One region of the Micromonospora sp. NPDC049203 genome, then DNA from elsewhere that is predicted to be linked to it. Evidence: riboswitches for the same ligand, from Rfam matches in the RefSeq annotation. Region 1 holds a riboswitch; each other region holds the start of a gene.
The links. A riboswitch is a leader RNA that binds a small molecule or an ion and turns the genes downstream of it on or off. The one in region 1 is predicted to bind cyclic di-AMP.
Positions count from the first base shown of each region.

Region 2: it holds a riboswitch for cyclic di-AMP, as region 1 does, so the genes downstream of both, ACGFIA_RS10860 (hypothetical protein) here and ACGFIA_RS19225 (C39 family peptidase) in region 1, are expected to answer to the same signal.
Region 3: it holds a riboswitch for cyclic di-AMP, as region 1 does, so the genes downstream of both, ACGFIA_RS20530 (hypothetical protein) here and ACGFIA_RS19225 (C39 family peptidase) in region 1, are expected to answer to the same signal.
Region 4: it holds a riboswitch for cyclic di-AMP, as region 1 does, so the genes downstream of both, ACGFIA_RS24810 (NlpC/P60 family protein) here and ACGFIA_RS19225 (C39 family peptidase) in region 1, are expected to answer to the same signal.

Region 1 is NZ_JBICSV010000006.1:345,060-352,203, forward strand. Features, by position in the region: gene ACGFIA_RS19220 (alpha/beta hydrolase) at 1-482, opposite strand, end outside; gene ACGFIA_RS19225 (C39 family peptidase) at 709-1,566, opposite strand; cyclic di-AMP (ydaO/yuaA leader) riboswitch at 1,761-1,903, opposite strand; gene ACGFIA_RS19230 (hypothetical protein) at 2,213-2,971, opposite strand; gene ACGFIA_RS19235 (hypothetical protein) at 3,101-3,442, opposite strand; gene ACGFIA_RS19240 (acyltransferase) at 3,523-4,731, opposite strand; gene ACGFIA_RS19245 (polysaccharide pyruvyl transferase family protein) at 4,887-6,212, shown strand; gene ACGFIA_RS19250 (alpha-ketoglutarate-dependent dioxygenase AlkB) at 6,253-6,888, shown strand; gene ACGFIA_RS19255 (solute carrier family 23 protein) at 6,984-7,144, shown strand, end outside.
Region 2 is NZ_JBICSV010000003.1:392,484-399,627, forward strand. Features, by position in the region: gene ACGFIA_RS10850 (helix-turn-helix domain-containing protein) at 1-177, opposite strand, end outside; gene ACGFIA_RS10855 (carbonic anhydrase) at 344-997, shown strand; gene ACGFIA_RS10860 (hypothetical protein) at 1,057-2,085, opposite strand; cyclic di-AMP (ydaO/yuaA leader) riboswitch at 2,089-2,220, opposite strand; gene ACGFIA_RS10865 (YibE/F family protein) at 2,375-3,649, opposite strand; gene ACGFIA_RS10870 (SHOCT domain-containing protein) at 3,799-4,008, opposite strand; gene ACGFIA_RS10875 (metal-sensitive transcriptional regulator) at 4,135-4,434, opposite strand; gene ACGFIA_RS10880 (heavy-metal-associated domain-containing protein) at 4,515-4,721, shown strand; gene ACGFIA_RS10885 (hypothetical protein) at 4,759-5,739, shown strand; gene ACGFIA_RS10890 (heavy metal translocating P-type ATPase) at 5,757-7,144, shown strand, end outside.
Region 3 is NZ_JBICSV010000007.1:177,818-184,961, forward strand. Features, by position in the region: gene ACGFIA_RS20510 (BON domain-containing protein) at 1-134, opposite strand, end outside; gene ACGFIA_RS20515 (hypothetical protein) at 295-699, opposite strand; gene ACGFIA_RS20520 (STAS domain-containing protein) at 1,118-1,477, shown strand; gene ACGFIA_RS20525 (SRPBCC family protein) at 1,579-2,031, shown strand; gene ACGFIA_RS20530 (hypothetical protein) at 2,055-3,128, opposite strand; cyclic di-AMP (ydaO/yuaA leader) riboswitch at 3,133-3,263, opposite strand; gene ACGFIA_RS20535 (cation diffusion facilitator family transporter) at 3,407-4,321, opposite strand; gene ACGFIA_RS20540 (AAA family ATPase) at 4,426-6,540, opposite strand; gene ACGFIA_RS20545 (alpha/beta hydrolase) at 6,664-7,144, opposite strand, start outside.
Region 4 is NZ_JBICSV010000011.1:77,019-84,162, forward strand. Features, by position in the region: gene ACGFIA_RS24775 (GNAT family N-acetyltransferase) at 1-503, shown strand, start outside; gene ACGFIA_RS24780 (SRPBCC family protein) at 500-982, opposite strand; gene ACGFIA_RS24785 (dihydrofolate reductase family protein) at 1,143-1,754, opposite strand; tRNA gene ACGFIA_RS24790 (tRNA-Gly) at 1,960-2,033, opposite strand; gene ACGFIA_RS24795 (zinc metalloprotease) at 2,214-3,206, shown strand; gene ACGFIA_RS24800 (pyridoxamine 5'-phosphate oxidase family protein) at 3,276-3,821, opposite strand; gene dcd (dCTP deaminase) at 3,900-4,478, shown strand; gene ACGFIA_RS24810 (NlpC/P60 family protein) at 4,544-5,575, opposite strand; cyclic di-AMP (ydaO/yuaA leader) riboswitch at 5,587-5,722, opposite strand; gene ACGFIA_RS24815 (peptidoglycan recognition family protein) at 5,961-7,144, shown strand, end outside.

The DNA.
Region 1 (7,144 bases):
ACCACGGGATGGTCCGGGGCGAACAGTCCGGCCAGCCCTGATACCCGCAGGTAGCGCCGGGCCGCCTCGTCGCGGGTGGCGAACCAGGTGACCGGCCGGGCGGCCAGCTCCGCCGACTTCGCCAGCTCGGCCGGGGACCAGACCGCCTTGATGCCGAGGCCCACCACCGCGTCGATCGGAAGACCCCGCTGCCGGGCGGCGAGCGCCAGCGCCACCACCCCGCCGAGCGAGTGCCCCAGCAGCACGAGCCGGTCGTCGGGGCCGAGCCGGACCGGGCCGAGCCCGTCGGCCACGCGTTGGGCCAGGGCCTCGAACGAGTAGCCGTGCAGCGGCGGCGACCAGCCGTGACCGGCCAGATCGCTGGCGAGCCAGCGGCCGGGCCAGCGGCGCTCCAGCAGCGGCGCCCAGGGCAGCCACACCTCACCGGTGGCGCCCATGCCGTGCAGGAGAACCAGATGCCGGTCACCCGTCGTATCGCCCATTGGCGCAGTCTGCCACCGCCCGCCCCGCCCCCGCGACACCGAACCCACCCCACCTCGGTCCCGCCCCGCCCTCACCCCCGCCCGTCGATCTTGCAGTTGCGGCCCCGCCGATGCCCGTTTTACCCCGCTGTGGAAGGGCCGAAAGTGCAAGATCAACGAGGGCGGAAGGTGGGACGGGGAAGGCCGGCACCCCCGGGGGGTGCCGGCCTTCGGGTTTGCGGACGGGTCAGGCGGAGTAGCCGCGGCTGGCGATCCAGTGCGCCAGGTCGATCGTGGTGACCCAGTACGACGGCAGCGACGGGTCGGCCGAGTCGGCGATCCGCACCATCCGGCCGTCGTTCTTGTAGCCCACCACCGCGACGTAGTGGCCACCGGGGAACGAGTGCCAGCCGCCGTTGGTGTCGGTGACGGTGCCGGCGACGTTCGCCACGACCGCGCGGCCGTTGCTGATCGCCTCGACCACGTCGGCCTGGAGCCGGTCCATCTGAGCCGGGCTGGCGGAGCCGGCGGGAATCATGCGGGTCCGGTACGGGTTGCCCTTGACCTGCTGGTTGAGCACCCGGGTGGTGTCCTCGGCCGAGTTGGTGCCCATCTCGGTGGTGCCGAGCGGACCGGCGAGCGCGTCCTGGCTGCGCTCGATGCCGGCGGCGCTGAGCGCGTTGCGCACGGCGGCCGGGCCGCAGTAGAAGTAGTTGGTCTGCGCCTGGTAGTCGTAGTCGAGCGACCTGCTCGACGGCGGCTTCGGCTTCGCCTTCGCCGTGGTGTCCGGGTCCGCCGACGCCTTCGCCGACGCCGACGCGCTGGGCGACGCGCTCGGCGCGGCCGAGGCACTAGGCGACGCCTGCGGGACGGCGATCCGGGCCTCGCCGCGGCTGGCGGGCTGCTCGCCGAGGCGGGCGGCGCCGAGTTCGGCGACCGATGCGGTGTTCTCCTGGACCGGCGCGTCGTCACCGGCGGTGGCGACGGTGCCGGCACCGGCGGCCAGCACGAGCGCGGCGGCCGATCCGGCGATGATCTGGTACGGGCGTTCGGTGACGATCCGTCGTAGCTGACGCTTCAGGTGGTGCTTCACGAAATCCTCCACGGGGCGTGAGCGGCGCACGCCGGCCCGGCACGCGGAGGAACTCACGCGTGCTGGCGGGGCCGGATGGCCGGGGGATCGGGAACGCCCGTGACGCCGGGCGCCCAGGGGGGCGGTTGCGGTCGCGCGTCAGGCGAGCGCGGGCACCGCGTTGCCGTGGAGGCGGGGGGACGATCGGGGGGTGGGCACGAGGTCGGTACTCCTTCCGTGACCGCCGACCGGGTTAGCTGACGGATTCGGGCGGGAAGTACGCCCTACCACGGGCCGTGGGCCCGCGGATTCACCCCGATGTTGCTTATGGGTCCCCGGTTCGTGAGACACGATTAGGCGGGTCGGTGCGGCGTCGCCGTCGGCGATCGGTTACCGCATCGACGCGCCGACACTACCGGCCGGTATTGCCCCCTGCCAAACGTCCCGACCTGCGTAAACGTGATCTGCGGTAACGGATTTCGGAACAGCCGGTTACTGACTTCACTCGATGGGACAAGCGGTTTTCACGTCACCCGGCGGCGGAAAGCGGACAGACTGCGAGCAGCCGGCCCGCAGTCGCGTGACTCGATGGCCCGTTCTGCGCCCGGCGCCCGATTCGACGGCCCGGGTCCCCGGGCCCGCAAACATCGCGGGTAACGATTCGGTCGAGACGCCCGTCTCAGCCCACCCGGGCCGGACGCCACCTGGCACGCCGCACCGGCGCGGGCACCGGCAGCGGGTTCGTCGCGGCGCTCCGGTACGCCGGGGCGGGCCACAGCGCCGCGGTGGCCGCGTACGCCTCGGCGGCGAGCGTACGGGCGGCCTCGGCGGCCAGTTCCGCGTCCCGCCAGGACTGCCGCTCCCGCGCGGCGGCGCTCTCCCACCCGGCCCGGCGCCCGTCCCGGACGATGCGGGCCAGCACGATCTCCTGGTCGGCCGGGTGCCGGCGCGGATCCCAGCCGTTGCGGCGGGCCAGCACGTCGGCGAGCTGGCGGGCGCTCAGGTCGCCCCGCCAGTGCGCCGTCATGGCGGCGTGGCGCAGCCAGCGCTCCCGGGTCGCGTACTCCGCGGGGGTTCGGGGTGTGCGCGGGGCGGCCAGCGCGGCGGTGCCGGCCAGGCGTCGGGCGGCGGCGTCCGCCTCGTCGTACGCGGTCCACGCCCGGTCCGCCTCGTCCTGCGCGGCCAGCCACTGCTCCCGGCGGCGCCGGGCGGTCTGGGCGGCCCCGGCGGCGGCCACCGCCACCTCCTCGGCGTACCGGATCAGGTCGTCGCGGCGGGCGGCGTCGGCCGGTTCGGCGGCGGCCTCCGGCGCGGCGTCGCGGTCGGGCCGGGCCACGAGCGCGGCGAGCAGGCCGAGGGCGAGCAGCAGCAGGAAGGACCAGATGGCGGCGGCCTCGGGCACGGAGGTGAGGAAGTGGTACAGAGCGGTCTGCGACATGGTCGGCACCTCACGGGAAGGACCTGGCGGGAGGACCCGCACGACCTCGCCGGGCGCCGTTGGGCCGCCGTGGCGGGTGCGGGGATGACGTGCGGTGGGTGCGGTGAACGGGCGCGGCCCGTGGGTGGATCAGCGGGCGGGCGGTGCCCGCGGGCCGGCCGGCGCGGCGGTCCGGCCGGCCGGGACCGGCTGCGGGTCACCCGGGACCGCCACCCGGGCGGCGGGTGCCGGGCCACCGGCGGGACGGGCGTGCCACTCGGCCACGCGGTCGGCCTCCGGCCGTGCGGCAGCCGAGGCGCCCACGGCCGGGTACGCCGGGACGGCGACCGCCGGAGCCGGAGCGGCGGCGACACCGGACGGCAGCGCGGCGGCGCCGAACGAGCAGGCGACGACCACGGCGAGACTGGCGAACATCCGGGCGGCCCAGCGCGCCACCCACCACACGGGGCAGGTGAGCGCGATCGGAAGCACGGGTACAAATTACCGCCGATCCCCCACCAACGCACCGCCGCACGGCGTGTCGCGGATCAACCGGCCGACGTGTGCGCGTGTCAGTCCGGGCGACGCCGCCCGGCGTACTCGACGCCCTCGGCCGGACCGGTCCCGGACGTCGCGCCGCCGTCGGCGGCCGGGGTGGCGGCGGGCCCGCGCGGAGCCGGCACGGCCGGTGCGCGCGACGCCGCGCGGGCCCGGCGGGACGGGCCGAGCAGGCGCATCATCGGCACCTCCACCCAGCGGTGCAGCGCGGCGGCCAGCGCGAGCGTGACCACCAGGAAACCGAGCACCGCGAGCGGGCCGCGCCAGCCGGGCAGCCCGGTCCCCCAGTGCCCGGTCAGCCGCAGCACGGTGACCATGACCAGCACGTGGACCAGGTAGAAGGCGAACGAGACCTCACCGAGCCAGACCATCGCCCGGGACCGCCACGGGGTGGACCGGCCGCGCACGTCGGCGTCCGCCGCGGCGGCGATGACCAGCAGGTACGCCACGGCGAGCAGGGCGGCCCAGAACTCGGCCGGGATCCACATCGCGGCGACCACCCAGGTGGCGACGAAGATGCCGGTGGCGGCGGCGAGGTTGGGTCCGCGCCAGCGGTGCCGGCGCATCAGCTCGGCGGCGGCCACCCCCATCCAGAACTCCAGCGACCGGGTCACCGGGAAGATCTGGGTGAACCACCACCGCTGCTCCTCCGGCACCAGGTGCTGGCCGGGCCACAGCGCCAGGATGAGCAGCGGCGCCGCGACCAGCACGGTCCGCAGCGCCCCGGTACGGGCCCGGCGCAGCCACGGCACCACGAGCGGCAGGCACAGGTAGAACGCCAGCTCACAGGAGAGCGACCAGCTCACGTTGTTGACGCTGTAGAAGTAGCCGCCCAGCGGGATCCACGCCTGGACCAGGAAGAAGTTGCCGATCGCCGCCCAGGGCACGACCGGGTCGGCGAACCAGGCCGCGATCGCCAGCGCCGCCACGAACGTCACCACGTGGTTCGGGTAGATCTTGGCGAGCCGCCGGCGCAGGAACGTCCACGCGCGTTCCCCGTCCCGGTACGACCAGACCAGCACGAACCCGCTGAGGATGAAGAAGAACTCCACACCGGAGAGGCCGAGGCTGAACGCCTTGTCCATCACCGGCTTCAGGTGCGGCTCGGCGATGATCCCCATGGTGCCGGCGTGGAAGGCGAAGACCAGCAGCGCGGCTACCCACCGCAATCCGGTCAGCGACGGCAGTCGTGGGGCACGGGTGACGGTCGGCGCGCTGGTCATTCCGGGCACCCTACCCCGGGGAACCGGGACGTTCCCGGCGAGCCGACGTCCAGCCGGTCGCCCAGGGGCGGCGGATAGGATTTCCCCTCCTGCACGCGCGGGCGCCCACCCGGCTCCCGCCGCACGCCGTGCCGTACGGAAGGTGAGCGAACCGGATGCACCAGCGGATCCTGCTCCGCGCCCGCAAGGGCGCGTTCGACGTCCTCACACCGGAGGAGACGTTCGCCGGCAACTGGATCGGGGACAACAGCGGCAACCTGGTCTTCAGCCACGCCGCGCACAAGCTGCTCGCCACCTCCACGGCCGAGATCACGCCGACCCGCAACCCGGCCGACCCGCGCCTGGCCGACGAGATCAACGAGCGGTACGACGTCTTCGTGGTTCCGCTGGCGAACGCGTTCCGCCGCAGCTTCGTGCACCGCCTGACGCCACTGACCCGGCTGATCGAGCGACTGAAGATCCCGGTGGTGGTGCTCGGCGTCGGCGTGCAGACGAACGTCGACGGCGACCGCGAGTACCTGCGGCCGATCGACGAGCCGGTGCGCGCGTTCTGCAAGGCCGTGCTGGACCGGTCGCACAGCATCGGCGTGCGCGGCGAGGTGACCGAGAGCTACCTCAACGCGCTGGGCTTCTCCGCGGTGGAGCAGATCGGCTGCCCGTCGATGTTCCTGCACGGCGACTCGTTCCACCTGGAGAAGACCCGCCCGGAGCTGACCGCCGAGTCGAAGATCGCGCTCAACATCTCCCCGTACGTCCGGTCGATGGCCCCGGTGGTCCGCCGCCACCAGGAGCGCTACCCGAACCTCTGCTACGTGCCGCAGGACCTGCGGACACTCGGCACCCTGCTCTACGGCGACGCGCCCGAGCACCGGGGCCAGAGCAGCGACATCCCGCTGCACACCTCGCACCCGCTGTTCGCCGAGGACAAGGTGCGCATGTTCGTCGACCCGTGGACCTGGTTCTCGCACCTGTCCGGCTACGACTTCGCGTTCGGCACCCGCATCCACGGCACCATCAGCGCGCTCGTCGCCGGCACGCCCGGCTACCTGTTCGCCCACGACTCGCGCACCCTGGAACTGGCCCGCTACTTCGGCATCCCGCACCGGATCATGCGGGACGTGCCGGCCGACGTCGACGCCGCCGACCTCTACGCGGAGGCCGACTACAGCGCGCTCAACGACGGCCACAAGGCCCGCTTCGAGACGATCACCGCGTTCCTGCGCAAGCACGACCTCGGCACCTCGTTCGCCGACGGCGACAGCGCCGCGCGCTTCGACCGCCAGGTCAGCGAGACGGTGTTCCCCCCGGCCGTCCGGCCCGCCGCCACCACCCCGCCGGCCGAGCTGCTGACCCGCATCGAGCGGCTGCGCGACGAGAACGCCAAGCTCACCGGCACCATCGACGCGCTGCGGTCGCAGCAGCTCCGGGAGCGGATCAAGCAGGCCGTCCCGGGCAAGGTCCGCCGGATGCTGCGGCGCTGACCGTCGTACGCCTGTTCGAGGGCACGGTACGATCGGCTGCGTGTCCGACGCGTACCAGCCCTCGATGCTCGACCTGGCCGAGCAGGGCCCGGCTCTGGGCCCGCTCGCCGGGGCGCTGCGCCGGCACGAGCTGAGCCGGGGCGCCTGGGTCGACCACCTGCCCGGCTGGGTGCGCGGCTCCGACGCGGTGCTCGACACGCTGCGCCACGACGTGCCCTGGCGGGCCGAACGCCGCACGATGTACGACACCGAGGTCGACGTGCCCCGGCTGCTCTGCTGGTACGCCGCCGGCCGGCCGCTGCCGCACCCGGTGCTCACCGCCGCCCGCGACGCGCTCACCCGGCACTACGCGCCCGAGCTGGGCGAGCCGTTCGTCACCGCCGGCATGTGCCTCTACCGCGACGGGCGCGACAGCGTGGCCTGGCACGGCGACACCCTCGGCCGCTCCGCGCACACCGACACCATGGTGGCGATCGTCTCGTTCGGCTCCCCCCGCGCGCTGCTGCTGCGCCCGCGCGGCGGAGGCGGCGGCAGCCTGCGGTTCCCGCTCGGCCACGGCGACCTCGTGGTCATGGGCGGCTCCTGCCAGCGCACCTGGGAACACGCGGTGCCGAAGACCACCCGCCCGGTCGGCCCCCGGGTCAGCGTCCAGTTCCGTCCCACCGGCGTCGCCTGAGCCCGGGCCGGGCCCACGACCCCGCAGGGCACCTGCTAGAAACAACTCTCAGGGTCGATCACGCCCCCGTCACCCGATGACGCGAAGGGCGCGCGATGACCCAGTCCCCCACTTCCCGCTGGTCCCCGTGGACACTGCACGGCGACGGCCGCCAGGTACGCCCCGGCGACGTGGTCCAGCCCGACGAACGGCTCTCCTGGCCGCGCACCGTCGGCGTCGGCGTGCAGCACGTGGTCGCCATGTTCGGCGCCACCTT
Region 2 (7,144 bases), on a different contig from region 1:
CAGGTCGGCGACGATGGCCTGGGCCGCCCGCTCGGTCACGCCCACCTCGTCGGCGACGTCACGCAGCCGGGCGGTGGGGTTGCGTGCGATAGCCAGCAGCACGTGGCCGTGGTTGGTGAGGAAGGTCCAGTTACGGCGGCTCCCGTCCTCAACTGGTGTGGTCGCCATGGTGGTCATGCTATGGCCACCGCCGCCACCTGCCGAATCGGCGCGGTCCGGAGGCGGGCGGCGACGGGAAAGTATGAAATGCGTATCACGAATCTTGACGGCTCCCGAGGGGCGTGTGAACGTTGGTCGCGAGGCCGTCCGGCCTGGTAGTTCCCTGGTAGACGAGGTGAGCGACATGACGCCGAGGACCCCGGAGCAGGCACTTGCCGAACTGCGTGCCGGTAATCACCGGTTCGTCACCGGCGTCCCCCAGCATCCGAATCAGGACGCCGGCCACCGGGCGGCTGTCGCCGACGGCCAGCACCCGTTCGCGGTGATCGTCGGCTGCTCCGACTCGCGGCTCGCCGCCGAGATCATCTTCGATCGCGGCCTCGGTGACCTCTTCGTGGTGCGTACCGCCGGGCACACCGCCGGGCCGGAGGTGCTCGGCAGCGTCGAGTACGCCGTCACCGTGCTGGGCACTCCGCTCGTGGTGGTGCTCGGGCACGACTCGTGCGGCGCGGTCCAGGCCGCCCGCGAGGGGGTCCGGACCGGCGCCGCCCCGGCCGGGCACCTGGGCGCGGTGGTGGACGCGGTCTCGCCCAGCCTGCTGCGCGCCGCCCGCCAGGGCGTCGAGGACCTCGACGGCATCATCGACGTGCACATCGCGCAGACCGTGGAGACGCTGCTGGCCCGGTCCGGCGTGCTGGCCGAGCGGGTGGCGGCGGGGCGGTGCACGGTGGTCGGCATGTCGTACCGGCTCGCCGGCGGCGAGGTGCGGACCGTGGCGCAGGCCCCGGCCCCGCTGCCCGCCCCGGCGGCGCCCGCAGACCCGGCGCTGGCGAGCTGATCCACGGGGAAGACGAAAGGGGCCGCCCGAGGGCGGCCCCTTCTTCGTGGTGTCCGGCGTCAGAGCAGCGACATGTGGACGTGGTCGGTGTGGTTCGACGGCCCGCTGTAGGAGCGCCAGCCGGTGGCCGGGAACCAGATCTGCCGGTTCCAGATGACGTAGTAGATGCCCAGCCGGTCGGCGTTGCGGATGAGGAAGGCGGCCACCTCGTTGCCGTACCTGCGGGTGTCGTTGTTGTGCCAGGGTGCGAAGCCGCTGTTCTGCAGCGACCAGTCGCACGCCTTGCCCTTGGGGTGCTCCCACGGCCCGCCGGACCGGTAGCAGCCCACGAAGCGCTTGAAGCCCGCGCGCCGGACCTCCTTGTACGCGTGCAGCGTGCGCGGCGTGACGCAGCCCGAGGTGGTCGGGTCGTCCTCGCTGCACGACTCGGCCTTCCACCCGCCGTCGGCGGTGCGGCCGGGGGCGATCTTGGCGACCGGTGAGGTGGCGGAGACCAGTCCGCCGGTGAAGCCGAGGCCGCCGACGAGCTTCAGCGCGCGCTCGGCCTGCACCTTCTCGCGCTCCATCGCGTTCTTCTGCTTCTCCTGCTCGCGGACCTCGGCGTCCATCGCGATCTTGGCCTGCTCGGCGCGGGTCTTGACCGCGTTGATGGCGGCCAGGCGCTGCGCGTTGAGGAGGTTCAGCTCGTCCAGGGCGTTGACCCGGCGGACGAACGAGTCGGGGGAGTTGCTCTCCAGCAGCATCGCCATCGCGCCCATCCGGCCGGTCCGGTAGGACTGGGCGGCGAGCTGGTTGACCTGCGGGCTGAGCGCGTCGAGTTCGGCCTGTGCCGTCTTCACCTCGGCCGCCAGCCGCCGCTGGCGGTCCTGCGACTTGGCGAGCTTCGCCTTGGCCTGGAGGAAGTTCCGGTTGGCGGAGTCGATCGCCTCGGTGATGAGCGGCGGTTCGCCGTCCTCCTCGTGGCCCGAGGGGTTGCCGGGTGCCGCCGCGGCGGGGGCCGCGGTCGCCGGCGTCGGCCCGGCCAGCACGGCCAGTGAGGCCAGCACGGCCACCACGGGTGTCAGCCAGCGGCGCAGGGGTGCCGTCACAGTGTTCCCTTCCGTCGGCCGCCGACCGGGTTAGCTGACGGGTTCGGGACGGAAGTGGCCCCTACCGCTGTCGCGGATTCACCCCATGTACCTGGTTCCCCGGCTCGCCCGTGGGCGATTGGGCGGCGGCACCGCTGGCGCCGGTGCGCGCCTTCGGCGGTGACCGGCAGCGAGGTTACCCGACAGCACTCGTGAGGATCTACGTCCGGAAGCCGACCAATAGCGAGATTTCGCCGTGGCGCACCGTGACCAGCGTCGCGTTTGAAATCGATGGTCACGCTGCGGAGTCTCACCATGCGGCCTCCGTACTCCTTCCGCCGCCGAGCGCCTCCAGCGCGTCGTCCCGTCCGGCCGGCGGCCGGGGCGCGGGCGGCGCCGGCTCCGCGCCGCGCGGGCGCCGTCCGGCGGTGGTCACGATCGCGGCCAGGCCGGTGGTCAGCGGTACGGCGGCGATCAGGCCGAGCGTGGCCACCGCGCTGCGGACGATCTCCTGGGCGAGGAACTCGCTGGTGAGGATCTCGCTGACCGGGCGGGAGTCGGCGACCAGCAGGAGCAGCAGCGGCAGCGAGGCGCCCGCGTACGCCAGCACGATGGTGTTGACGGTGGACGCGATGTGGGCCCGGCCGACCCGGGTCGCCGCGCGGTAGAGCTGCCGCCGGGACAGCCCGGGGTTGGCGTGCGCCAGTTCGGTGACGGTGGCCGCCTGGGTGACCGTGACGTCGTCCAGCACGCCCAGCGAGCCGATGATGATGCCGGCCAGCAGCAGGCCGTGCAGGTCCACGTCGGCCTGGAACATGGACAGCGTGGTGGCGTCCTCGCTGCCGAAGCCGGTCAGGTGGGTGGCGGACGTGGCGAGCAGGCCGAGCACGCCGGTGATCACCAGGCTGCCCAGCGTGCCGAGCACCGCCACCGACGTCTGCGCGGTGATCCCGTGGGTCAGGTAGAGCACCACGAACATGATCAACGCGGCGCCGACGATGGCCACCAGCAGCGGCGGCTGGCCGGCGCCGATGCCCGGCAGCACGAAGCCGAGCAGGATGGCGAAGCTGGCCGCCAGGCCGGCGAGCGCGGCCAGCCCGCGCCAGCGGCCGAACGCCACGATCGCGGCGGCGAACAGCACCATCAGCCAGATCAGCGGCGTGCCGCGCTGGTGCTCGGCGATGTTGTAGGACTTCACCGCCGGGTCGGCCGGGTCGGTCAGCTCGACCAGGACCACCTCGTCGCCGACCGCGACCCGGGGCGCGCCGGGCCCGGCCGGGATCGGCGTCTCGACCTGGCGGCCCGCGTCCGGACCCTGCTCGGCGGTCACCGTCACGGTGCCGCAGGGGCCGCCCCCGCCGTCCGGGGCCTCCGGGGTCGGCGGGCAGGGCTCGGTGACCACCCGGGTCACCGTGCCGTGGTAGCGGGGGACGTCCGCGCCGCCGACCGGCTCCCGGTCCTGCCGGGGCCAGAGGACCAGCGCCGCGATCACGGTGAGTGCGAACAGCGGCACCACCACTGCGACGAGCAGCCGGCGTACGCCCGGCGGCGCGGCGGGTGCGGGGCGGGTGTGGTCGGCACCCATGGCGTCTCCCAACGGTCGGGGCGACGCCTGGTCCGCCGGACCGGTCTGGTCACCCGGGCGGCGCGGACGTGTCGACCACGTCCGGGTCGTCGCCCGGCCATGGTAGGCAGCCTGACCTCACCGGGACCGGTGACGCTCGCCTCGCGTGATCAGGTCAGACCGGCCCGGCGTCGCCGGTACTCGTCCTCGTCGATCTCGCCGCGCGCGTACCGCTCGTCCAGGATGCGCCGGGCCGTCGTCGGGCCCAGGTACTGGGGGCCGGTCCACCGCACGGCCGCCCAGACGAGCCCTGCCAGCACCGCGAGCACCAGCAGGGACCAGATCCACATCCAGCCCATCATCGGGCTCTGCCACATCATCGGGCCGCCCTCCGTCCGTCGCCGCGGGTCCGCCGGGGTCGGCCTGCCCGCCACTTCGACGGTACGACCGCCCCGACGCGTCGGCGCGGGTCGATGTGCCTGGTTCCGGGGGCCGGAGGTCCCCGCTCAGCCGCGCTTCATCAGGCGGCCGACGGCGGCCATCATCTCGGTCGCCATCTCGTCGGCCCGGCCCTCGGCGGCGCCCTCGTGCATGCAGTGCCGGGCGTGGCCGTCGAGCAGGCCGAGGCCGACCTTGTCCAGCGCCGCCTGGATGGCCGAGATCTGGGTGAGCACGTCGATGCAGTAGCGGTCGTCCTCGACCATCTTCTCGATGCCACGGACCTGACCCTCGATCCGGCGGAGCCGGGCGAGGAGTTGGTCCTTGCTGGCGGTGTAGCCCCGGGTCGGGCTGGACGGCGCGGTCATGAAACCGAGGATAGCGTACCCCTCGGGGGTATGCTAACGTCTCGAACGTACCCCTGGGGGGTATAAGATCGGAGGGCGAGATGGAGAGCACCTACCAGGTGAGCGGCATGACCTGCGGGCACTGCGTCAACTCGGTGAGCACCGAGCTGAGCGCGCTTCCGGGCGTCACCGACGTCCAGGTCGACCTGGCCGGCGGCCGGGTCACCGTCACCAGTCAGGACCCGCTGGACGTGGACGCGGTCCGCGCGGCGGTCGACGAGGCCGGCTACGACCTCGTCGGTGCGTGACGGGTCCGACGGACCCGCGGAAACCGAGGAGACACCAATGAACACGGCGACGAAGCTCAGTGGCTTCGCCCTCGGCCTCGTGGCGGTGTTCGGCGCGGCGTACGGGATCGGCAACCTGGCCGATCCCGTCACCCCGGCCGCCGAGACCCGCCACGACGACAGCGACAGCGACCACGGGGCCGGCGACGCCGGTCACGGCGACGAGAGCCAGACGGGCGGCGCTTCCGCGCACCTGCCCGGCGGCCTGCTCGTCTCCGAACGCGGCTACACCTTCCAGCCCGCCGCCGCCCCGGCGGGGCAGTTCGCCTTCCGGATCACCGGCCCGGACGGCGCACCCGTCACCCGCTACGAGGTGGCCCACGACAAGCGTATGCACCTGATCGTCGCCCGGCGGGACCTCTCCGGCTTCCGGCACGTCCACCCGGAGATGGACGGCGACGGCACCTGGCGCGTCGCCTCGCCGGTGGACGGCCCCGGCGTCTGGCGGGCGTTCGCCGACTTCACCCCGGGCGGCGGGGAGCCGCTCACCCTCGGCCTGGACGTCACCGTCCCCGGCGAGCTGGCCGCCCGGCCACTGCCGGCACCGGCGACCAGCACGACTGTCGACGGCTACACGGTCACCCTGACCGGCACGCCGGAGCCGGGCCGGACCAACCGGCTCACGCTCTCCGTCAGCCGCGACGGGCGGCCGGTCACCGATCTTCAGCCCTACCTCGGCGCGTACGGGCACCTGGTGGCACTGCGGCAGGGCGACCTGGCGTACCTGCACGTGCACCCGGAGGGCACGCCCGGCGACGGGCGCACACCCGCAGGCCCGGCGGTCACGTTCGCCGCCGAGGTGCCGTCGGCCGGGGCGTACCGTCTCTACCTGGACTTCCGGCACGGCGACGCGGTGCACACCGCCGAGTTCACCGTCCTGGCCGGCGACCAGACCGCGCCTGCGCCCGCCGCGCCGGCATCCACCCCCGCACCGACCCCGGACGCCGGACACGGCACCCCGGGGCACGGGCACAGTTGAGCGCCGGAGGTGCCGCGATGACTGCCACGGGAAAGGCGCTGCCCACCGCGCCGAACCTGATCGAACTGGCGATCGGCGGGATGACCTGCGCGTCCTGCGCCGCCCGGATCGAGAAGAAACTCAACCGGATGGACGGCGTCGAGGCGACGGTGAACTACGCCACCGAGAAGGCCACCGTCCGGTACGCCGACGACATCGCGCCGGCCGACCTGATCGCCACGGTCGAGAAGACCGGCTACACCGCAGTGGTGCCGCCGCCGCCCGAGCAGGCGGAGGCGGCAGCGGCCGGGGAGCCGGTGGACGAGCTGCACGCGGCGCGTACCCGGCTCTGGGTCTCCGCCGTGCTCACCGTGCCGGTGATCGTGCTCGCCATGGTTCCGGCCTGGCAGTTCGACTACTGGCAGTGGGCCTCGCTCACGCTGGCCGCCCCGGTGGTGGTCTGGGGCGGGCTGCCGTTCCACCGTGCCGCGCTGGTCAACCTGCGGCACGGCGCGGCGACCATGGACACGCTCGTCTCGCTCGGCACGCTGGCCGCGTTCGGCTGGTCGCTCTGGGCGCTGTTCCTCGGCGACGCCGGCATGCCCGGCATGAAGCACCCGTTCAGCTTCGACATCACCCGCGGCGGCGGCGCCGGCAACATCTACCTGGAGGCCGCCGCCGGGGTGACCGTGTTCATCCTGGCCGGCCGGTACTTCGAGGCCCGATCCAAGCGCACCGCCGGCTCGGCGCTGCGCGCCCTGCTCGAACTCGGCGCCAAGGACGTGGCGGTGCTGCGCGGCGGGCAGGAGACCCGGATCCCGGTCGGGCAGCTCGCGGTCGGGGACCGGTTCGTGGTCCGGCCCGGCGAGAAGGTCGCCACCGACGGTGTGGTCGAGGAGGGCACGTCGGCTGTCGACGCCAGCATGCTCACCGGCGAGTCGGTGCCGGTCGAGGTGGGGCCGGGCGACGCCGTGGTCGGCGCGACGGTGAACGCCGGCGGCCGGCTGGTGGTGCGCGCCACCCGGGTCGGCGGGGACACCCAGCTCGCCCAGATGGCGCGGCTGGTGGAGCAGGCACAGACCGGCAAGGCGGCGGTGCAGCGGCTCGCCGACCGGATCTCCGGCGTCTTCGTGCCGATCGTGATCGCGCTGGCCGCCGGCACGCTCGGCTGGTGGCTCGGCACCGGCTCCGGTACGACCGCCGCGTTCACCGCCGCGGTGGCCGTGCTGATCATCGCCTGCCCGTGCGCGCTCGGCCTGGCCACCCCGACCGCGCTGCTGGTCGGCACCGGGCGCGGCGCGCAGCTCGGGGTGCTGATCAAGGGGCCGGAGGTGCTGGAGTCCACCCGCCGGGTCGACACCGTGGTGCTGGACAAGACCGGCACCGTGACCACCGGGCGGATGGCGCTGGCCGAGGTGCTGCCCGC
Region 3 (7,144 bases), on a different contig from region 1:
CCGGTGAGCGTCACCACGCCCTCGGTGACAGTCACCCCGATCTCGTCCGGGCCGACCCGGGGTTCCCAGGTCAGCTCGTCGAGCACGGCGGACTGGATGTCCCGGTCGGTACGCGTGATCGTGTCGGTGGCCATCCGGCTCTCCCTCCCGTCGGTCGCGGCACGGGCACGTGGTCCCGCACCCGCGATCCTGCGCGCGTTCCGGGTGAGCGGCCCTCGCCCGATCCGGGTGAGGCAGCACGGTGGCCGCCCCCGGGAGTCCCGGGGGCGGCCACCGTGTCTGGCGCGTCTGGGGTCAGCCGTCCAGGCCGGCCGGGGAGTTCGGCCGGTCCACGTCCACGAACTCGATGTCGTCGGCGGCGCGGTCCCGGCTGCCGGCGGCGCGTGCCGCGGTGCCGGCGGCCCAGCCGATCGCCGCGCCGGCGAGCGCCGCCGCGATCAGCAGCGTCCAGGGCAGCGCGGGACGGCGGCCGGCGAGCGCGTCGAACGCGAGACCGGCCCGGCGGCGTGCCTCCTCGGCGGCGGAGCCGACCAGGTCGGTGGCGTCGTCGGCCAGGCCGGAGGAGCTGCGGCGGGCGGTCCGGGTGGCGTCGCGCATGCTGTCACCGGCGGAACCGACGGCGGAGAGCAGGTGCTGCCACGCCTGGTCGGCGACCCGCTCGGCCTTGCCCCGGCGGTCCAGCAGGTTGGTTCCGAACATCGTTCTACCTCCTCGGGTGCCGAAGGCCGGCGGCCACTTCGGACTCCGGTGTCCATCCGGCGGTCACTGTCCCGGGCAGTGCCCCACCGGACCCGGCGGCAAACCACGCCCGGGTCATGGCGGGTGCGGCCGGTGAACGGGACGAAGCACCCGAACGCGCCGGGACGGGTGCGGACGGGACGTGCGTGCGCCAGCTACCCTGGTCCGCGGGATCGGCGGGCCCGCCCGGTCGCACGGTTGGCCGTGGCCCGCCACAGGGGGAAACTGGAACCCGGTGGTCCGGATTGGGTACGCCCAGGTGTGCCCAGTTCGCGAATTGCTCATCCCGGGGGGTGGCGACCGGGGCGTGGGAGGAATACTCTCGGTCGCGGCCCGCGTACTGATGAGGCGCCCGTCATGGGCGAGTGGAGGTGCTCGCGTGAGCCTGTCGATCGTGAAGTCGGTGCGGCCGGGTGGTGTCGTCGAGATCGCGCCCCGTGGGGAGATCGACGTCGACACCGCGTACGAGGTGCGGGAAGCGATCGCCGAGGTGCTCGCGAAGGCCCGCCCCGCGCGGATCGAGCTGAACATGCGGCTTGTCACGTTCATCGACTCGGTCGGCATCAGCGCCATGGTCGCCGGCTTCCAGACCTGCGAGGTCAGCGGCGTCAAGCTCGTGGTCACCGAGCCGAGCCGGTTCGTGCACCGGCAGCTCTGGGTGACCGGCCTGCTCGGCCTCTTCGGCGCGCCCGAGCCGTGGTTCGCCGACGACACCCCCGAGGTGCTGCCCGGCGCCTGAGCGCCGTTCGCACCCCCTGCGGCCAGGGGACCTTCTACCCGTTGCCAGTCCGGCGTCGGTACGGGACGATCGTCGCGACGCACGACGGCGAGGGGGCCCGCTTGCAGAGCAGCGACAGCTTCAGCTACACCGTGCAGGCCCGGTGCAGCCGGGCCGAAGCGGTGGCCCTGCTAGGCGACCTGAGTCGCCAGGGTGAGCTGCATCCGCTGATCGTCCGGGTCCGGAAGCTGCCGGCCCGGCCCGGCGCGCTGGCCAGCTACGCGATCACCGACCGGCTGCAACTCGGCCCGCTGCACTTCCCGGTGACCTACCAGGCGGACGTGCTGATCGCGAGCGAGGACGAGGTGGTCACCGTCGCCCGGCAGCAGCCGGCGACGACCGTACGCAACCACACCCGGCTGCGCGACGAGGACGACGGCACGGTACGCGTCGAGGTGGAGATCACGCTCACCGCGCCGGCACCGCTGTTCGGGTACGCGTTCCGCCAGGCCCGGGCGGCTCACCTGGGCCTGGCGGCGCGTCTCGGAGCGACCCTGGAGGGCCGGCCGGCCTGATCCGGCCGGCCCCTTCCGGGCGCTCAGTACACCGACAGGTGCACGTGGTTGGTGTGGTCGCTGGACGGGTCGCCGTTGCCCCCGCTGTACGACTTCCACCCGCTGCTGGGCAGCCAGATCTGCTTGAACCAGATCACGTAGAGCACGGCGAGCGGGTCGGCGTTGCGCACGAAGTACGCGGCCAGGTTGTTGCCGTACGTCCGGTCGCCGCCGGAGGCCACGCCGCCGAAGCCGTTCTTCTGCGCGGCGAAGTCGCAGGCCCGCCCCTTCGGGTGCTCGCCCGAGCCGCTGGGCCGGTGGCACGAGACGTACCTGGTGAAGCCGGCCGCCTTCGCCTGTTGCAGCGCGTGCAGCGTGCGCGGGGTGATGCAGCCGTTGGCCGGGGTCGGGTCGTTGACGCTGCACGACTCCGGGGGCCAGGAGCCGTCCGAGTTGCGCGGCGCCGGCTTCGCGTTCTTGGTGGAGGTGCCCTGGACGCTGCCGCCGCTGCTGCTGCGCGTGGCGCGGTCGTTCGCCACCTCCAGGGCGCGCTCGGCCTGCTCCTTGCGCTTGGCCATCACCGTCACCTGCTTGCGCTGCTCGCGGATCTCGCCGTCGAGCTGGGCGCGGGTGCGGGTGGCCTGGTCCCGGGTGGCGATCAGGTCGCGCAGCGTACGGTCCTCGTGCGCGGCGACCTGTTCCAGCGCGGCGGCCCGGTCCATGAAGCCCTCCGGGCTGCTGCTGCCCAGCAGCACCCCGGCGGTGCCCAGGCGGCCGTTGCGGTACGCCACGGCGGCGATCTCGCCGACCTTGGCGTCGCGTACGGCCAGCTCGGCGCCGACCGTCTTGAGCTGTTCGTTCAGTTGCTTCTGGCGGCTCACCGACCGGTTCAGCGCGGCCTTGGCCTCCAGCCAGCCCTTGCTGGCGGCGTCGAGCTGGGCACGCAGTTCGGGCGTGCCGCCCTCGTCGTCGCCGCCGGGCGCGGCGGCGAGCAGGCCGGTCGCCGGCCCCGCCGAGGCGGGGGAGACCGGAACAGTCGCGACGCCGAGGGCCAGCGTCGCGACGAGCAGGGCCGCCAACCGGGCGGCTGTCCGTCGTACAGGTGCCACGTGGGGCATTCACACGTCCTTCCGTCAACGCCGACCGGGTTAGCTGACGGGTTCGGGACGGAAGATCCCTACCGCTGACGCGGATGCACCCCACGTACGTGGTTCCCCGGCTCGTCCCTGCGGACGATTAGGCGACGGCCGCCCCACCGGGGCCGGTGGCGTCCGCGGGTGCGGCCGCGACCGACACTACCGGCGCTGCCCGGGCGTGGCTCGGTGGAGCAACGCCACCAGGTGGGGCAAAACCGGCATAAGACTACAACAGCCACAGTGATTTAAGTCTGCCCTAATCACCACTCGGTCTTCCCGCACACGCCGGCCGACGCTCCGGGTTCGACCTGCAACGTGGCGTGATCGATGGAGAAGTCCTCGTGCAGGGCGGCCCGCGCGGCGGCCAGCACCTGCCCCGGGTCCACGCCCGGGTCGGTGGTCAGGTGCGCCGAGGCCACCTCCATGCCCGAGGTGAGCGTCCAGACGTGCAGGTCGTGCACCTCGGCCACGCCGGGTACGGCGGCCAGCCGGTCGTGCACGGCGGTCACCTGGAGGTGCTCCGGCGCGGCCTGCACCAGGATGCGCAGCGCGGCCCGGCCGAGCCGCCAGGTGCGCGGCAGGATGAACAGGCCGATCCCGACGGCTACCAGCGGATCGGCCCACCACCAGTCGGTCGCGGCGATGACCAGCGCGGCGGCGATCACGCCGAGCGAGCCGAGCAGATCGCCGAGCACCTCCAGGTACGCCCCGCGCAGGTTGATGCTCTCCTTCGCCCCGGCGCGCAGCAGCGCGAACGCGACGATGTTGGCGAGCAGGCCGAGCACCGCCACCACGAGCATCGGGCCGGCCAGCACCTCCGGCGGCTCGCCGAACCGGCGTACCGCCTCGACCAGGACGTAGAGCGCGACGGCGCCGAGCAGCACGGCGTTGGCCAGGGCGGCGAGCACCTCCAGCCGGTAGAGCCCGAACGTGCGCTGCGGGTCGGTGCCGGCGCGGCGGGCGGCGGTGATCGCGGCCAGGGCCATGCCGATGCCGAGGACGTCGGTGAACATGTGCCCGGCGTCGGAGAGCAGCGCGAGCGAGCCGGTGGTGAAGGCGGCCACCGCCTCGACCACCATCAGGACGGCGAGCAGCGCGAAGGCGGCCCAGAGGCGGCCCCGGTGGCGGTGTGCCGCGTTGGCCACCGCGCCGCTGTGGTCATGACCTGCGCCCACGCCAACACCCTTCCTGCCCCGTACCGGCCAGGCCCAATGTATGTTCACATCGCTATGTATGCAACTGAACTGTGGGTGACGTCAGGGGCGCGGACGGGTGTCCCTCAGAGCGGGTCGAGCGTGGTGAGGCGCTGGGTCGCCCGGGACAGCGCCACGTAGAGCGTGCGTACCCCCGAACCGGGGTCGGCCCGGATCTCACTCGGCGCCACCAGCACCACGCCGTCGTACTCCATGCCCTTCGCCTGGAGGCTGGTGACCACCTGGAGCCGGCTCGCGCCGAGCGCGCCCAGCCAGCCGGCCACCTCGTCCCGGCGCGGCACCGGCGTGATCACACCAACGGTGCCCTCCACCTGCGCGAGCAGCGCCTCGGCCGCCTCGACGGTGGCCGCCGGCAGGTCGGCGGCGGGCACCGTGCGCTCGACCGGCGGCACGCCGGTGGACCGCACCGCGTCGGGCAGCGGCAGGTCCGGGTAGAGCCGGCGGATCTCCGCCGCCGCCACCGCGAAGATCTCCGCCGAGTTGCGGTAGTTGGTGGTCAGCTCGTAGCGGTGTCGCTTGCGTCGGCCCAGCGCCTGGTCCCGGGCGCGGTCCAGCTCCTGCGGGTCGCCGGTCCAGGCGGTCTGCGCCGGATCGCCGACCACCGTCCAGGACGCCAGCCGCCCGCGCCGCCCGACCATCCGCCACTGCATCGGCGAGACGTCCTGCGACTCGTCCACCACCACGTGCGCGTAGTCGCGGTAGTCGGCCGGACGCTCCCGGGCCGCCGCGCGGGCGGCACGCTGCCGGTCGGCGTACGTGCTCAGCTCGCGCACGCCACCGGCGAGCTGGTACGGGTCGCGCCTGGGCCGGGCCCGCTGCACGGGCTTGCCGAGCAGCGCGTCCAGCTCGTCGAGCAGCGCGATGTCCGCCACGGTCAGCCCGTCGGTCCCGAGCGTGCGGTACGCCTGCCCGAGCAGCCGGATCTCGGCCGAGGAGAGGATCCCCCCGGCGTAGCGGCGCAGCCGGTCCGGGCGGGCCAGCCAGTCCAGCACGTGCCGCGGGTGCAGCCGCGGCCACCACGCCTTGAGGAACTCGCGGAACTCCGGCCGCTCGATGATCTCGTCCTCGAACGCCGGCTGCTCCGGCAGCCGGCCCACCCGCAGCGTGCGGGCCTGCGCGTAGAGCGCGGCGAGCACCGCGTCGAACGCCGCCCGGCGCACCTCGTTGCGGCGGGCGCCCCGGGCCAGCGTCCGGTCCCGGACCGCGTCCAGCGCGGCGCGCTCCAGGCGCAGCAGCTCGCCCCGGTAGAGCAGGCGCAGCTCGGCCGGGGAGTCCGGCACCGCGTCGCGGACCGCGCGTTCCAGCACCCGGCGCATCCGCAGCGAACCCTTCACCGCCGCCACGTCCGGCGGGTCGGCGCGGGACGCGGACAGGCCGGGGAACAGCGAGCCGAGCGAGTGCAGCGTGGCCGTCTCCTCGCCCAGCGAGGGCAGCACCGAGGCGATGTACTCGACGAACACGCCGGACGGGCCGACCACGAGGATGCCGCCGCCGGCGTACCGGGCCCGGTCGGAGTAGAGCAGGTACGCGGCCCGGTGCAGCGCCACCGCCGTCTTGCCGGTGCCCGGGCCGCCGGAGACGATCGTGACGCCGTTGCCGGGGGAGCGGATCGCCTCGTCCTGCTCCCGCTGGATGGTGGCGACGATGTCCCGCATGCCCCGGCCGGTGGCCCGGGACAGCGTGGCCAGCAGGGCCCCGTCACCGACCACCGCCATGTCCGGCGGCGCGGCCTCCGGATCCAGCAGGTCGTCCTCGATCCGGGTGACCTTCTCGGAGGCGGACTGGATCGTGCGCCGGCGCACCACGCCGCGCGGCTCGGCGGGCGTGGCCTGGTAGAACGCGGCGGCGGCGGGCGCCCGCCAGTCCACCACCAGCGTCTCCGCGTCCACGCCCCGCACGCCCAGGCGGCCGACGTGCAGCACCTGCCCGGTCCGCAGGTCCAGCCGGCCGAACACCAGACCCTCGTGCTCGGCGTCCAGCACGTGCCGGCGCTGGGCGGCGTGGAAGACCATCGCGTCCCGCTCGACCAGCGCGCCGAAGTTGCCGACCCGGGCCAGCAGGTAGCCCTCCCGCTCGGCGTCGGCCGCAGACCGGCGCAGTTCGGCCAGCCGGGCGTACACCCGGTCGAGGTGACGCTGCTCGGCGGCGATCTCCCGGTCCAGCGTGGTCTGGTCGGTCAACGCGGATGCTCCTGTGTTCGGAGGGCACGACGGGCTGAATGAGGGTACGGGCCGCCGGCAACCGGCACACCGGGGCATGCCGCGCACGTGGCGTACGTCGGTGCCGCCCGCGTGCGGGGACGCTCAGCGGCGGACCGCCGGGCGGTCGGCCAGTACCCGGTCCAGCACGCCGGCCAGAGCGGCGTTGACCTTCTCGGGGCGCTCCATCATCAACATGTGCCCGGCACCCGGGCAGACGGTCAGCTCCGTGGTGGGCAGCGCCGCCGCGATCGACTCGGCGCAGGGCGGCGGGGTGAGCCGGTCCCGGTCGCCGACCAGCGCGGCGGCCGGCAGCCCGCCGAGCGCGGCGAGCGTCTCCAGCCGGTGCTGGGCGCCGATCGAGGCGCGGAAACCGCCGATCGAGCGCAGCGTGGCCCGGGCCACCGCCGAGGTGACCAGCCGGATGTCCGCCGGGTCGCAGCGGTCGCCGAACAGCATCCAGCGGATGCTCGGGCGCAGCGCGCGCAGCAGCGCGTGCGGGGGCCGCCAGCCGCCGCAGCGGGCCAGCACCCCGGCGCCTGTCGTCTCGGCCAGGCGGATCAGCCGGGTGATCCGGGGGGAGAGG
Region 4 (7,144 bases), on a different contig from region 1:
TGGAACGACTCGCCGCCCACCACGCACCCGCCGTGCTGCGGTTCGAGCGGGAGAACCGGGCGTACTTCGCCCGGTACGTCCCCGACCGGGGCGACGACTACTTCACCGGGTACGCCGCCCGGCACGCGGCCCTGCTGGACGAGCAGGAACGCGGCACCTGCCACTTCCACGTACTGGTCGGCGACCACGGCACCGTGCTCGGGCGGTTCAACCTGGTCGACGTCGCAGGCGGCAGCGCCGAGCTGGGCTACCGGGTGGCCGAGCGCGCCGCCGGGCGCGGGCTCGCGAGTGAGGGCGTACGGCGCGTCTGCGAACTGGCCCGCACCGAGTACGGCCTGCGCCGGCTGGTCGCCTCGGCGGCGCTGGCGAACCCGGCCTCGCTGGCGGTGCTCCGGCGTGCCGGGTTCGTGCTCGACGGCGCGGTGTCCGACTGCGAGGTGGATCTCGACGGGGAGCCCGGCCTGCGGCACGTACTAGACCTCCGCGAGCGGCCCGATCGTTAAGGGCCGGCGACCCGGGGCGCGTGAGCGGCCCAGGCCGCGAGCCCTCGTGTCAGGTCCGCCAGGTGCGTCCGGTACTCGTGGCGCACCCGCGCTCCGGTCCCCACCGGCATGCCCGCCGGAAGCTCCACCCAGAGCGCCTGGGTGAGACGGCACGAGTCAGGTCCGAGCGGCACGACTGTGAGCTCGGCACCGCCGGGGCAGGCAGCCATGAGGGTACGGGTGACGGCACGACGACCCGGCTCCATCTCGACGACCTCCAGGATGTCGCCCATCCGGCCCATGGGGGTCCGGCGCACGAACGCCTGGATCTCGCCGACTCCCTTCGGGCCGGGCAGCGTGACGCCGAGCTCCACTGAATCGTGCAGCACCACTGACGACGCCGGGTCCCACATGAAGTCGAAGGCCGCCTCCGCACTGGTGGGCAGGTCGACGGTGGCCGTCTCCCGCACCTGGACCGGCGTGGTCGTCACCCTGATCATCCGCAGACGTGAACGCACGCCGCATTGTGGCAGTCGATCCGCCGACCGTGGGGGCGACGCCGGAGCCACAGCGGCGTCGCTACCGGCTCCCGTCCGGCGCGAACACGGCATAGAAGGTCTCCCGCATCGGAGACCGGCACGTCCTCGCCCTTGACGCGCCCTACGCGGCCGCGTCCCCGTAGGTGGGCGCGCCGACCGGCTCGTACGTCAGTCGCAGCGCGCCGTGGGCATGGATGACCGACTCGGTGAGCCGCAGCGCGGTCGGCACCGTCCCCTCGCCGAACAGGCGCTTGCCGGTGCCGAGCACCACCGGGTACAGCCACAGGTTGAGCCGGTCGACGAGGCCGTGGCGCAGCAGCGACCGCATCAGGTCCAGGCTGCCGATCACGTGGACCTCCGCGTGACGGTCCTTCATCTCGGCGACGCGCTCGGCCAGGTCACCGTCCACCAGAGTCGAGTTCGCCCAGGTCAGCGGCTCGGCGAGCGTACGGCTGGCCACGTACTTCGGTACGCCGTTCAGCAGGCCGGTGAAGGGGATGTCCGCTGGTGCCTTCGGCCAGTAGCCGGCGAAGATGTCGTACGTCTTGCGGCCCAGCAGCAGCGCGTCCATGCCGCTCGCCTGCTGGAACATCGCCGCGCCGGACGCCTCGTCGAGCAGCGGCATCTGCCAGCCGCCGTGACTGAAGCCGCCCTCACGGTCCTCGTCGGGCTCGCCGGGCGCCTGCGCCACGCCGTCGAGGGTCAGGAACTCGGTCGCGATCAACTTGCCCATGGGTCTGCTCCTCCGGTTGCCGCTCCGTCAACCGGTAGACCCGGCCACGACCCGCAACTCATCGCCGCACTGAACCTGGGCGACTGCGGCGAGCGGGCTCAGCGAACAGATCAAGAAGGGCCGTGACCGGTACGGCCAGCGCAAGAAGCAGTAGGAACGACTGAGGCCCCAGCCAGGAAACACGTCCTGAGCTGGGGCCTCACGTTGGAGCGGGTGACGGGAATCGAACCCGCACTGTCAGCTTGGGAAGCTGATGTTCTGCCATTGAACTACACCCGCAGGCGGCATCACTCTACCTGAGGTCACCACGCCCGTGCACCCAGGTACCCCCCACGCGCGAAGTTGCACGTCGGAAACGTATGGGCGTTCTCAAATGCGTCGATGGGATGTAACGTCTGCCCCACGTTTCCGAACCGGCGTGACACACCCCCTGGCACGCCGTCAGAAAGAGGTGGGCCCATGGGACTCCGTCCCAACCTGCTGACCCGGCGTACCGCCGGTGTCGCGACGTCGACCCTCGCGCTGCTGCTCAGCACCGCCGCCGTCGGCGTCGTCCCCGCTGCTTCGGCCTTCTCGGCCGCCCCGGCCGGCACCTGCGCCGAGCCGGCCGACGCCCACGCCGACGAGCACGCGAACGCCCGCGTCGCGAAGGGCGGCAACGCCAAGCTCGACCCCAACCACCTGACCGCCCAGCAGGTCCGTGACCGTGAGGCCGACCTCGCCGCCGCGCAGCGCGAGCGGGCCAACTTCCGGACCGGCGCCGTGGCCCCGCTGGCCACCGTGACGATCCCGGTCGTCGTGCACGTCATCCAGGAGAACAGCACCCGGGCCGGTGGCAACATCACCGACTCAATGATCAACCAGCAGATCACCGTGCTGAACCAGTCGTACGCGGGCTCGACCGGCGGCGCCGCCACCGCGTTCGGGTTCCAGCTCACGAAGATCAACCGGGTGACGAACCCGTCGTGGTACCCGATCGTGCAGGGTTCCTCCGCCGAGCGCTCGATGAAGACCTCGCTGCGTGAGGGCGGCAAGAACACGCTGAACATCTACCTGGGCGAGCTGAGCGACAGCCTGCTGGGCTGGGCGACGTTCCCGAAGCGGACGCTGGACAAGATGGACGGCGTGGTGGTGCTCAACGAGTCGCTGCCCGGCGGCACCGCGACCAACTACAACCAGGGTGACACCGGCACCCACGAGGTCGGCCACTGGCTGAACCTCTACCACACCTTCCAGGGCGGCTGCTCCGGCTCGGGCGACAGCGTCTCCGACACCCCGGCCGAAGCGTCCCCGGCGTACCAGTGCCCGACCGGCCGGGACACCTGCTCGACCGCCGGCAAGGACCCGATCACCAACTTCATGGACTACACGTACGACTCCTGCATGTACCAGTTCACCGCCGGCCAGGCGAGCCGCATGCTCACCGCGTGGAACGCCTACCGCGCAGCCTGACCGTCGTACCGCGTACACCGGTGCCGGCCCTGTCCTCGGACGGGCCGGCACCGTTCGTCGTGGGCCGGGTCAGGCGGCCGGGCGGCGGGTGTCGAAGCCGTGCCGGCCGCGAAGGCCCTCGGCGGCAACCGGGTCACGCCGGGCCGGTTCGACCCCGCGCGGATCGAGCCACACCCGCACCTGCGGCGGGGCGGCGCCGGGCTGGGCCACCGGGTCGCGCCGGGTCAGCATCGCCGCCTCGACAGTGAACTCGAACAGCCGCCAGTCGCCCTGCGGCGCCGCGCGGGCGATCCGGGCCAGCCGCGTCACCGTGGCAGGGTCGGTCACCTGCCGCGCGCGCCCCGCGATGTACGCCTCGTCGTCGCTCTCCTCCGGCGGGAACGAGTGCAGCGCATAACGGCCGTCGCGTTCGAGGTCGCGGCGCTTCGGCGAGTCGACGACGAAGCACCAGAGCCCGTCGGCGGTGATCACCGGGGAGACCGGGTGGACCCGGGGGCCGCCGTCGGCGCGGACCGTGGCGAGGTAGCCGAAGCCCGGCCCATACTGCTGCATCAGGAGGCGGATCTCGTCGGCGAGGCGGGGCTCGTCGGCGGCGAATTCGGACCAGGAAGCCATGTGGACACTCTATCGAACACGTGTACGAAGATGTAGTGCGACACGCAGGTCACCCATACCGGTCGCTATGGTGTTCGGATGCTGCTCTCCGACCGCGACCTGGTCTCCGAGATCAAGGCCGGCACGCTCGCGCTGGAGCCCTTCGAGCCGACGCTGGTGCAGCCGTCGAGCATCGACGTACGCCTGGACCGGCTGTTCCGGGTCTTCAACAACCATCTCTACACACACATCGACCCGTCGAAGCAGCAGGACGACCTGACCTCGATGGTCGAGGTGCCGGAGGGACAGCCGTTCGTGCTGCACCCGGGCGAGTTCGTGCTCGCCTCCACGCTTGAGGTGATCTCGCTGGGCGACCAGCTCGCCGGGAGGCTGGAGGGCAAGTCGAGCCTGGGGCGGCTGGGGCTGCTGACCCACTCGACGGCCGGATTCATCGACCCGGGCTTCTCCGGCCACGTCACGCTGGAGCTGTCGAACGTGGCGAACCTGCCGATCACGCTCTGGCCGGGCATGAAGATCGGCCAGCTCTGCATCTTCCGGCTCTCCTCGCCGGCCGAGCACCCGTACGGCTCGGCCGTCTACGGCTCGCGTTACCAGGGGCAGCGCGGCCCGACGCCGAGCCGGTCCTGGCAGAGCTGGCGCACCTGGCCGACGCGCTGACGGACGCCCGCAGTTGTTAAGAAGGGCCCCCTCCTCTACCGGAGGCGTTAAGAGGGGGCCCTTCCTTACACCCGGCCGTAGCTGTTGATGTCGCCGTCGTCGACCCGCTTCATCGTGATGGGCTTGCCCGACTGGGAGGCGTGCACCACCCAGCCGTCGCCCACGTACATCGCCACGTGGTGCAGGTCGCCGTAGTAGAAGACGAGATCACCGGCACGCAGCTCGGCACGGCCGATCCGCTTCGTCACGCCGTGCTGCTGGCGTGCGTTGTGCGGCAGCGACACGCCGCCCTTGGCCCACGCCGCCATGGTCAGGCCCGAGCAGTCGAAGTGGTCCGGCCCGGCCGCGCCCCAGACGTAGATCTTGCCGATCTGGGCGCAGGCGAACTTGACCGCCGCACCGGCCGCGCCACCGGGGTAACCGGCCGGGCAGGGCGCCGGGCGCAGCGGGCCGCCGCCGCCCTTGCCGTACACCTTGAGCCGCAGCTTCTGCAGCCGGGCGATCTCGGCGTCGATCTGCTTCTTCTTCGCCGCGAGCTGGGCCTCGGTGCGCGCCAGCCCGGCGATCATCTCGTCCAGCGGCTTCTTCTTCGCCGCCAGTTCGTCGCGCAGCGCGGCGACGGAGCGCACCTGCTCGTGCTGCCGGTGCGCGAAGCGGTCGAGCAGTTCCAGGCCGTTGACCAGGTCACCCGGTGAGCGGCTGCCCAGCAGCGCGTTGACGGTGGAGAGGTTGTCGCCCTTGTAGGCGTCGGCGGCGAGCCCGCCGACCTGGCCGAGCGCGGCGTCCACCCGGGCCTGGAGGGGCGCGATCTGCCGGCCGAGCGCGTCGGCCTGCTCGCGCCGCGCGGCGAGCTGTTCGCGTACGGCGTTGACCTGTTCGATGACCGGTTCGAGCTTGTTCCAGTCGCGGTCGATCTGGGCCTCGATCTCGGCGACCGAGGGTTCGGCGTGTGCCGCGGTGGCGCCACCGGTCAGGACGACAGCGGTGCCGACCAGGGCGGCGAGGGCGGTGGTGAAGCGGGACCAGCGGGTACGCGGCACAGCCGTGGACCGGTCGACAGACCGGCTCGACGACGGCCGCGGGGCATGGAGTGCCACCGGCGTCCGTACTCCTTCTTCAGTTCCGCCTACCGGGTTAGCTGACGGATTCGGGCGGGAAGGGAGCCGCCCTACCGCATCGCTGCGGATTCACCCCAGGTACCTGGTTCCCCGGCTCGCCCGCGGGCGACTCGGCGGTGCCGGTCCGTCACCGACCGGGTTGGACGGTGAGACGTACGGCCGACGATTCACCAGAGTAGGGACCACCGTTATCGATCCGCAACTTCCAGCGACGTGACACTCCGTACGCGATCCGGCGGCGAACCACTGACGGAAGTGAAATTTTCTTTCACGGCTGATTACTTACTGGAAAGGTATTGACCGTCACGGGTGTGCGGAGTGAGGGTGGAGACGCAGTGACCCCCATCCCTGTCCAGGAGGTTCGATGCACCTCTCCGCCCCGCCGTCGGGCAGACGGATACTGCTCGCCGCCGCCGTGGCCACCGCCACCGCGCTGGCGACGACCGGCCCGGTGACCGCCGCGCCGGACACGTCCCCGCCCGCGAGCGACAGGCAACAACAATACGCCGCCGCGGCCGCCGAGTACGGCGTCCCGCAGAACGTGCTGCTCGGTGTCTCCTATCTGGAGTCCCGCTGGGACACCCACACCGGGCAGCCGAGCACCAGCGGCGGCTACGGCCCGATGCACCTGACCGACGCCGCGCACATCCTCGCCATGCCGGGCAGCGCCCACGTCGACGAGGACGAGGACCCGCGCGGCGACGACTCCCGTCCACTGAAGCTCGACCCGGCCACGGCCGCCACGCCGGAGCGGGAGGCCCCGCTGCCGCCCGCCTCGCTCCAGACGCTCGACGCCGCCGCCGCGCTCACCGGGCTCGACGCCGGGACGCTGCGGACCGACCCGGCCGCGAACATCCGCGGTGGCGCGGCGCTGCTGGCGTCGTACCAGAAGGCTCTGGGCGGGCCGGTCGGCGCCGGCACCGACCCGGCGGCCTGGTACGGCGCGGTGGCCCGGTACTCCGGCGCGGACACCACCGACGGCGCGGCGGCCTTCGCCGACGAGGTGTACGACCAGCTCGGCCAGGGCGCCAGCCGGACCACCGACGACGGCCAGCGGGTCACGCTCGCCGCCACCGCCGCGACGCCGGACCGTTCCCGGCTGGCCCGGCTCGGTTTGCGTAACGCCGAGCGGCCGGACGGGCTGGAGTGCCCGGTGCGGCTGGCCTGTGAGTGGATCCCCGCGCCGTACGAGCAGCTCAGCGACGACCCGGGTGACTACGGCAACCACGATCTTGGCGACCGGCCGAAGCAGCAGAAGATCGAGTACATCGTCATCCACGACACCGAGGGCTACTTCGGCCCGAGCGTCGACCTGGTGAAGCGGGCCGACTACCTGGGCTGGCACTACACGCTGCGCTCGGTGGACGGCTACATCGCCCAGCACATCAAGACCAAGGACGTCGGCTGGCACGCCGGCAACTGGTACGTCAACGCGAAGTCCATCGGCCTGGAGCACGAGGGCTTCGCCGGTCAGGGCACCTGGTACACCGAGGCGATGTACCGCACCTCCGCCAAGCTGGTGCGCCACCTGGCGCTGAAGCTCGGCAT